One region of the Paenibacillus sp. FW101-FHT12H11 genome, then DNA from elsewhere that is predicted to be linked to it. Evidence: riboswitches for the same ligand, from Rfam matches in the RefSeq annotation. Region 1 holds a riboswitch; the other holds the start of a gene.
The links. A riboswitch is a leader RNA that binds a small molecule or an ion and turns the genes downstream of it on or off. The one in region 1 is predicted to bind FMN.

Region 1 (3,407 bases):
TGGCTGAACGAGATTGGCACGACCCGATCGAAACTGGGCGTAAAGATGAAGTGGGACGGCTGGCCAAAGCGATTGAAGCGATGCGGCAGCGTCTCGTGCGCCAAGACAAGGCGCAGCAATTTTTCCTCCAGCACACTTCCCACGAGCTGAAAACCCCGGTCATGGTGATCCGCAGCTATGCCCAGTCCATTCTCGACGGCGTTTTCCCGAAAGGGACCTTAGGCGAAAGTTTGGGCGTCATTCTGAAGGAGGGCGAGCGACTCGAGAAGCGGATTCGCGACCTTCTGCTGCTTAACAAGCTGAATTATGTCACCGCTCGCGAGAAGCCGTCCCGCCCTTTCGAGCTGCACGAGGTCATCGAAGATGTCGTTGAACGGCTGCGCTATCGCCGCCCTGAAATCGAGTGGGAGATAGAGCTCCCCCCCGCTACTTTGCATGGCGATCCCGATCAGTGGAAAATCGCCTTGGAGAACATGCTCGACAATCAGCTCCGCTATGCCAAAAGCGGCATCCGGATTCTCCTCACGCCGCCATCTAGTGGCGATGGTGCGGAAGCTGCAGCCGGATTCTCGCGGCTGCAGATCAGCAACGATGGTCCGCCGCTCGATCAGGCGATCGCGGACAGCCTCTTTGAGCCTTTCCGTTCTGGCGGGGACGGCCAGTTCGGGCTCGGTCTTGCCATCGTGAAGCAGATCATGGACCATCACGGTATGACGGTGCGCGCCGCGAACGAGCGAGGCGGGGTTTCCTTTTACCTTGAGCCTGGGGAAACAGCGCAAATGGATAGCAAACTCAAGGTCCCGAAGGTTTCCTGAGGGTACTTGGATTTGAGAAGTGGGCAAACAAAAGAGGCTTCCCAAGGTCAAGGTCGTCATGTGACCGAGGGAAAGCCTCTTTCTTTTTTTATACCGCAGCTTTGCTCTGATTGCGGCTCATGACCCACAAGGTGAGCCAAATTACGATGAAACCGGCGAGCTGTCCTACGGTCAGCTTTTGCCCGAAGACAAGCCAGTTCACGCAGACGCCAACCGCTGGGAACGCTAGCTCCGCCAACGTTGCGAAAAACGCCTTGGTCGAGGACAACCCTTTATAGTAGAGGAGCATGGAGAGCAGGCCCGGGAAAAACGCTTGGAACAAAAGGTTAACGGCAATAAGTATTAAGCCGCCGCTAGTTCCCGTTACGTGCCAGGCGTCGCCGCTAGCCACAAGTACGACCGTCAGCAATGGGATGGCAAGCAGGAAGCGCAGCGAAGTAACAATTGGAAAATCGAGCTTTTTCTGCAGCAAGTACTTGCCCATGACTGTCGAGCCGCCCCATAAGCCAGCTGCAAGAATAGAGAATAGGCAGCTTATAGTTCCTAGATCCTTGAGGCCCATCTCTGGGGACGAAAAGCCGAATGTCAGCAAATACGTGCCTAGCAGCGCCACCGCGATATAAGCAAAAAATTTAGAAGGCAACGTCTCTTTGAGCATTACGCGAGCTAAAATAATAGCGAATAAGGGCTGTAATTTCTGTAAAAGCAATATCGCGTTCGCATTCCCATGCGAGAATGCCGCTGTAAACAAAATCGTTGCTATCGCCGAGCCGCCCCAGGAGATGAACAGCAACGCGCCGATGACGCCTAGCGACAGCTTACCGATCAAGGTTTTCCGGTACTTCATGAGTATTGGCACCGCATAGCAGGCAAGGAGCAAATGCTCAATAAATACAATTTGCGCGGAGGAAAAGCTCTTTAACAACAAGATCCGAAAAAGCGGGTCAAGCCCCCAAAGCGTAGCTCCCAGCGCCACATACCAAACTCCGCTGATGCCTCCTGAGCGAGCTGAAACCACATTCGCGTGTTTTGTTCCTAACTTAAATGCATTTTCCAATTCAAAAACCTCCTAAGGATTTTTTGAATTGAACCCTCTGAAAAGAGACAATGCCCCCGCTCTATGATCAGCGGGGGCATTGACAAACAGACCTGTCAAAAACCTAAGTTTTTGACAAGCTGTTTTTCACCTTCTCCCATCCGGACTATAACCGTCGGCCCTGGATTCTCACCAAGTCAGTCCCAGCCTAACAGGCCGGGAGTCGCGGGCTTGAGATACATCTACACGTATCCTCACCGCCGGTAGGGAATTGCACCCTGCCCCGAAGGTTCAATATTCAATTTGTGGTCACTTACAAAACATAAGTGATATTCATTCCTGAATATTAGCACCATAAAATAAAAAAAGCAAGGATTATTCATCCTTGCACGTTTTGCCCTCTAACCAATTAAAAGAAGGCATCTCTTATCCGATCGCCTGTCCGTTTCCACTTTTCCACTTATCGTGCTGTTCTTTGGTGAAGCAGACCTTAACCCATTTCTGCATGTCCGTCCCTCCTCATGTCCTTCCGTATTCAGTCGGCGTTCGTCCGTATACGGAACTTTCCAGGATGCCCCAGCGTATTAATTAAAAACTACGATTGAATAAGAGGTGATTAATCTGGTTTTGATTTCACTTGTAGGGGTTCTTTTCATTCTCTTTTTCTTCATGATCCATATAGCGTTATGTGTCTGGGCTTACCGCGATTCCATCAGAAGAGGTAAAAGTAACGAATTTGCAATCATCGTTCTTGTTGGACTTTTATTTTTTCCACTCATTGGCTTGATTGTATACTTGATCATTAGAAATGATTAGCTATTGTTGGAGGTTGATTCATTGATTACTTTCGCTGGAATTCTGTTTATTGCAATTGGACTTGCAAATACCTTTTTTCCTTCTTTTGCTTGGTATCTAAAAGAAGGATGGAAAGTAAATGGTGATTCTGAGCCGAGTGATACCTACTTAACTCTTACAAGAATAGGCGGAATAATCGCTATAATTTTTGGCACTGTAATGATGATAGCTAGACTATCTATCTAATCTATTATTTCTAAAGCAGCAAGGACTACTGGGGGAATAGAAATCGATCGATTTCCTGCTGTTGTTTTTGCACCGTCTATAAGCTTTTCGATGTGTGGTCACCTACAAAACATAAGTGATATTTATTCCTGAATATTAACACCATAAAATAATAAAGCAAGGATTATTCATCCTTGCTTTAAGCTAAGAAATTGCCGCTTATATTCCGATATATAACCTGTAACCCCATCAATCATAAAGGAGGAAACTCATGGACATCCCTGCGATCTCAATGTCCGCAGCTCAAGGCAGCTTGGCTCAAGCTGTACAAATACGGGTTCTTAGCATGGCTAAGGATCAATCCACGGAACAAGCTCAGCAAATGGTACAAATGATGCAACAAAGTGTTCAACCAAACTTGGGTGGAAATCTGGATATTCGTGTCTAGTTTTACCCTCTGGAGAAGGAGAATGAAGAATTCTCCTTCTTTTTTGCTTTTGATGCGGTATAATCGTGACATCAAGCATGCTGCCTTA
Region 2 (3,407 bases), on a different contig from region 1:
TCTGTCGATGGCGGTATGACAGATAACCCGCGCCCTGCTTTGTATGAGGCAGTGTATGAGGCAATGCTGGCGAACCGCGCAACCGAAGAGCCTACCGAGGTCGTATCGATTGCCGGCAAATGCTGTGAGAGCGGCGATATGCTGATTTGGGACGTGAACCTCCCGAAAGTGAACTCGGGCGACGTGCTTGCCGTGTCTTGCACAGGCGCATATAACTATGCGATGGCAAGCAACTACAATCGCATTCGCCGTCCAGGCGTAGTTTTCGTGAGCGAGGGGCAAAGCGATCTCGTCGTGAAGCGTGAAACGTTCGACAACATTGTCGGGAACGATCTGATTCCTGCTAGAATGAAACAAGTGAGCAAAACGGTTTAACATAGAAAACAGCTGGATTTCCAAGCTGAGAACGGGCTATCCCTCAGGTCTTCAGGACTTGAGGGATAGCTTTTTGTGTGCTCACGGAACTAGAGTTCTCTATTTAGCTGAAAGGCAGATTTGTGAAATGCATCTTTTCATAGTAGAATAAGATATTATTGTCTAAAGGAGTGGACCACAATGGCCAAACAAGCAAAAATTAAACTAGCAGGCGGTGGCGAAGTTCTAATCGATCTTTTCGAAAATGACGCGCCAAATACCGTTGCCAACTTTGAAAAATTAGCAAACTCCGGTTTCTACAACGGACTTGTTTTTCATCGCGTAATCCCAGGATTCGTTGCACAAGGCGGTTGTCCATCCGGCACAGGAACTGGTGGCCCAGGCTACCAAATCAACTGTGAAATCAACCCTAACAAACATGAGCGCGGCTCCCTGGCTATGGCTCATGCAGGCAGAAACACTGGTGGAAGCCAATTCTACATCGCTTACCAACCACAACCTCACCTTGATGGACAACATACTGTCTTCGGTAAAGTGTCCAAAGGTATGGAACTCGTTGATGCTTTCAAAGGCAGAGACTTGATGGAAAAAGTAGAAGTTGTAGAAGTTTAATATCGGAAAATGGGAAGAGCCTGCTGACAGTTGTCAGCAGGCTCTTTTATTTGAGGGAGCTGCGCAGGGTGCTCCACGGAGACTTTTATCGTTGGAGTGGTGGAGATACAGAATGTCAGCTAACGGACAGAGATGACCCTATTTCGCAGAAATAAGGCTCTGTGAAATTTTAACGGACACGAGAGCCGCTATTCATGATAATTGCTTGCAAAATGACCGTGTATTGATCGGATAATGACTCTGGAGTCTGTTAGAGCTGAGAAATGCGCGATTTAACGGGAATAGCGGCTGTGTGGTTCGTTAGGATGAGGGTGGATGAGGGTAGAGCCTGCGCACGTCAGTATATTCCATTTGGAAGGGGGAATATATCCGGTTTTATGCAAATAGTGCTTCCAGAAACATAATCGCAATCGAGTTGAAGCAATGCAAAATGAGTCGTTTTTTGTAGGGTGAGGTAAAAAAGACCTTGCTTTTTCGATGTGTGAGTGATAAATTTTTCATAAGTTACTTTTCATATGTGTGCAAACCTTCGGGGCGTGGTGAAATTCCACACCGGCGGTGATTTGATGGCAGGCTGATCTGGCTGCTTTCAATTAGTCCGTGACCCGTTTTGAAGCTAGCGGTACCTGATATACAGCTTCGCTACGGCTGACCCGGTGAGAATCCGGGACCGACAGTATAGTCTGGATGGGAGAAGGAATACGCGAACATTAGATTCGCTATGCATACTTGTACATTTTTTCACGAGAACAAAAATTCGGCAGGTCTATGCTTTGGCATGGGTACGCCGTGCTTGTTTGATTTGATCAAAAATGCAGCAAGTATGGATGGATGAAGCTTCTTCGTGTTACCTAAACAATCTCTGGCCCCTATCCGATATGCGGAGGGGTCTTTTTGCATTCTATTACAAAATAGCTTGGAAAGGCAGTGGACACACATGCATGTCTTGAATGATGAAGCTTATATGAGGCTCGCTCTGCAAATGGCTGAGAGTGCTCTCGGCCAAACAGGGATTAATCCCGTTGTTGGATGCGTCCTGGTAAAAGACGGGCGTATCGTGGGGATGGGGGCGCATCTGAAGCGCGGACATGGCCATGCTGAGGTTCTTGCTTTGCAGATGGCTGGCGAAGAAGCGAAGGGCAGTACGGCGTATGTCACACTCGAGCCGTGCAGTCACTACGGCAAGACGCCGCCTTGCAGCGACCGTCTCATTGAGGCCGGTGTTGCCCGCGTTGTCGTTGCGGGCACCGATCCGAACCCGCAGGTTGCGGGCACGGGTATTGCCAAACTGCGCGCTCACGGCATAGACGTGTCCGTTGGGCTGCTGGGCGAGGAAGCCTCGCTGATGAATGAGGCTTTTAATAAGTACATCGTCACGCGTATGCCTTTCGTGACCCTGAAAACAGCCAGCACGCTCGACGGCCGCATTGCCTCGAAAACAGGCGACAGCAAATGGATTACGTCGCCTGCGTCGCGCGCATTCGTGCATACCCTGCGGCATCGGCATCAGGGCATTATGGTCGGCGTCGATACCGTCATCGCCGACGACCCGCGCTTAAGCGCGCGCGGCGACGTACCGGCTGTGCAGCCGGTACGGATTATCGCGGACTCGCGCTTGCGGGTCCCGCTGGGCGCCCAGGTGCTCACCGAGCAGGATCGTCAGCCGACGATCCTGCTCGCCACCGCACAGGCGCCCGCAGAGCGGCGTGCCGCGCTGGAGGCGCGCGGCATCACGGTCCTCACCTGCGGCGACGGCCCGCAGGTGGATCTGACGCTCGCCATGCGGCAGCTCGGCGAGCGAGAGATCGGCTCCATCCTCCTAGAGGGTGGAGGCAAGCTGAGCGGCGCCATGCTGAAGCGGCGCCTGCTGGATAAGCTGGTGCTGATGTTTGCGCCGAAAATTATCGGCGGCGGGCAAGCAGCACCCATGAACATCACCTTCGAAGGCTTCGCGAAGATGGATGACGCAATTACGCTCGACCGCTTAAAGGTCGAGCAGTTCGGACCGGATGTATGCCTAACCGGGTATCCGGTTTTTAAGAGCTAACGAATGGAGGGCTGTCATGTTTACCGGCATTATTGAAGAAATCGGCCACATGCGCCGCATTCATAGCGTAGGTCAGGCTATGGTATTAACGATTAGCGCAAGAAAGATCCTTGAAGATGTTCATCTGGGAGACAGCATTTCGGTGAATGGTGTTTGTCTCACAGTCATTTCGTTTGACAACGAATCTTTCTCCGTCGACGTGATGCCGGAAACTTACCGCAAGACGAACTTGCGCAAACTGCAAGCCGGTACACGCGTGAATTTGGAGCGAGCGATGGCGGCAAACGGTCGCTTCGGCGGACACATCGTGCAGGGACATGTAGATTCAACAGCAACGATTATTTCGCGTATTCCAGAAGAAAATGCGGTTGTT

Region 2: another riboswitch for FMN. It lies ahead of ribD (bifunctional diaminohydroxyphosphoribosylaminopyrimidine deaminase/5-amino-6-(5-phosphoribosylamino)uracil reductase RibD); the one in region 1 lies ahead of AC3WTJ_RS13950 (DMT family transporter).

What each region holds. Positions count from the first base shown of each region.
Region 1 covers NZ_JBYTCO010000004.1:69,952-73,358, reverse strand. Annotated here, with positions in the region: gene AC3WTJ_RS13955 (HAMP domain-containing sensor histidine kinase) at 1-815, shown strand, start outside; gene AC3WTJ_RS13950 (DMT family transporter) at 904-1,872, opposite strand; FMN riboswitch at 1,997-2,146, opposite strand; gene AC3WTJ_RS13945 (PLDc N-terminal domain-containing protein) at 2,521-2,667, shown strand; gene AC3WTJ_RS13940 (DUF6199 family natural product biosynthesis protein) at 2,689-2,892, shown strand; gene AC3WTJ_RS13935 (YjfB family protein) at 3,143-3,319, shown strand; gene AC3WTJ_RS13930 (CBO0543 family protein) at 3,405-3,407, opposite strand, start outside.
Region 2 covers NZ_JBYTCO010000002.1:722,170-725,576, reverse strand. Annotated here, with positions in the region: gene lysA (diaminopimelate decarboxylase) at 1-375, shown strand, start outside; gene AC3WTJ_RS08980 (peptidylprolyl isomerase) at 556-987, shown strand; FMN riboswitch at 1,509-1,690, shown strand; gene ribD (bifunctional diaminohydroxyphosphoribosylaminopyrimidine deaminase/5-amino-6-(5-phosphoribosylamino)uracil reductase RibD) at 1,925-3,034, shown strand; gene ribE (riboflavin synthase) at 3,051-3,407, shown strand, end outside.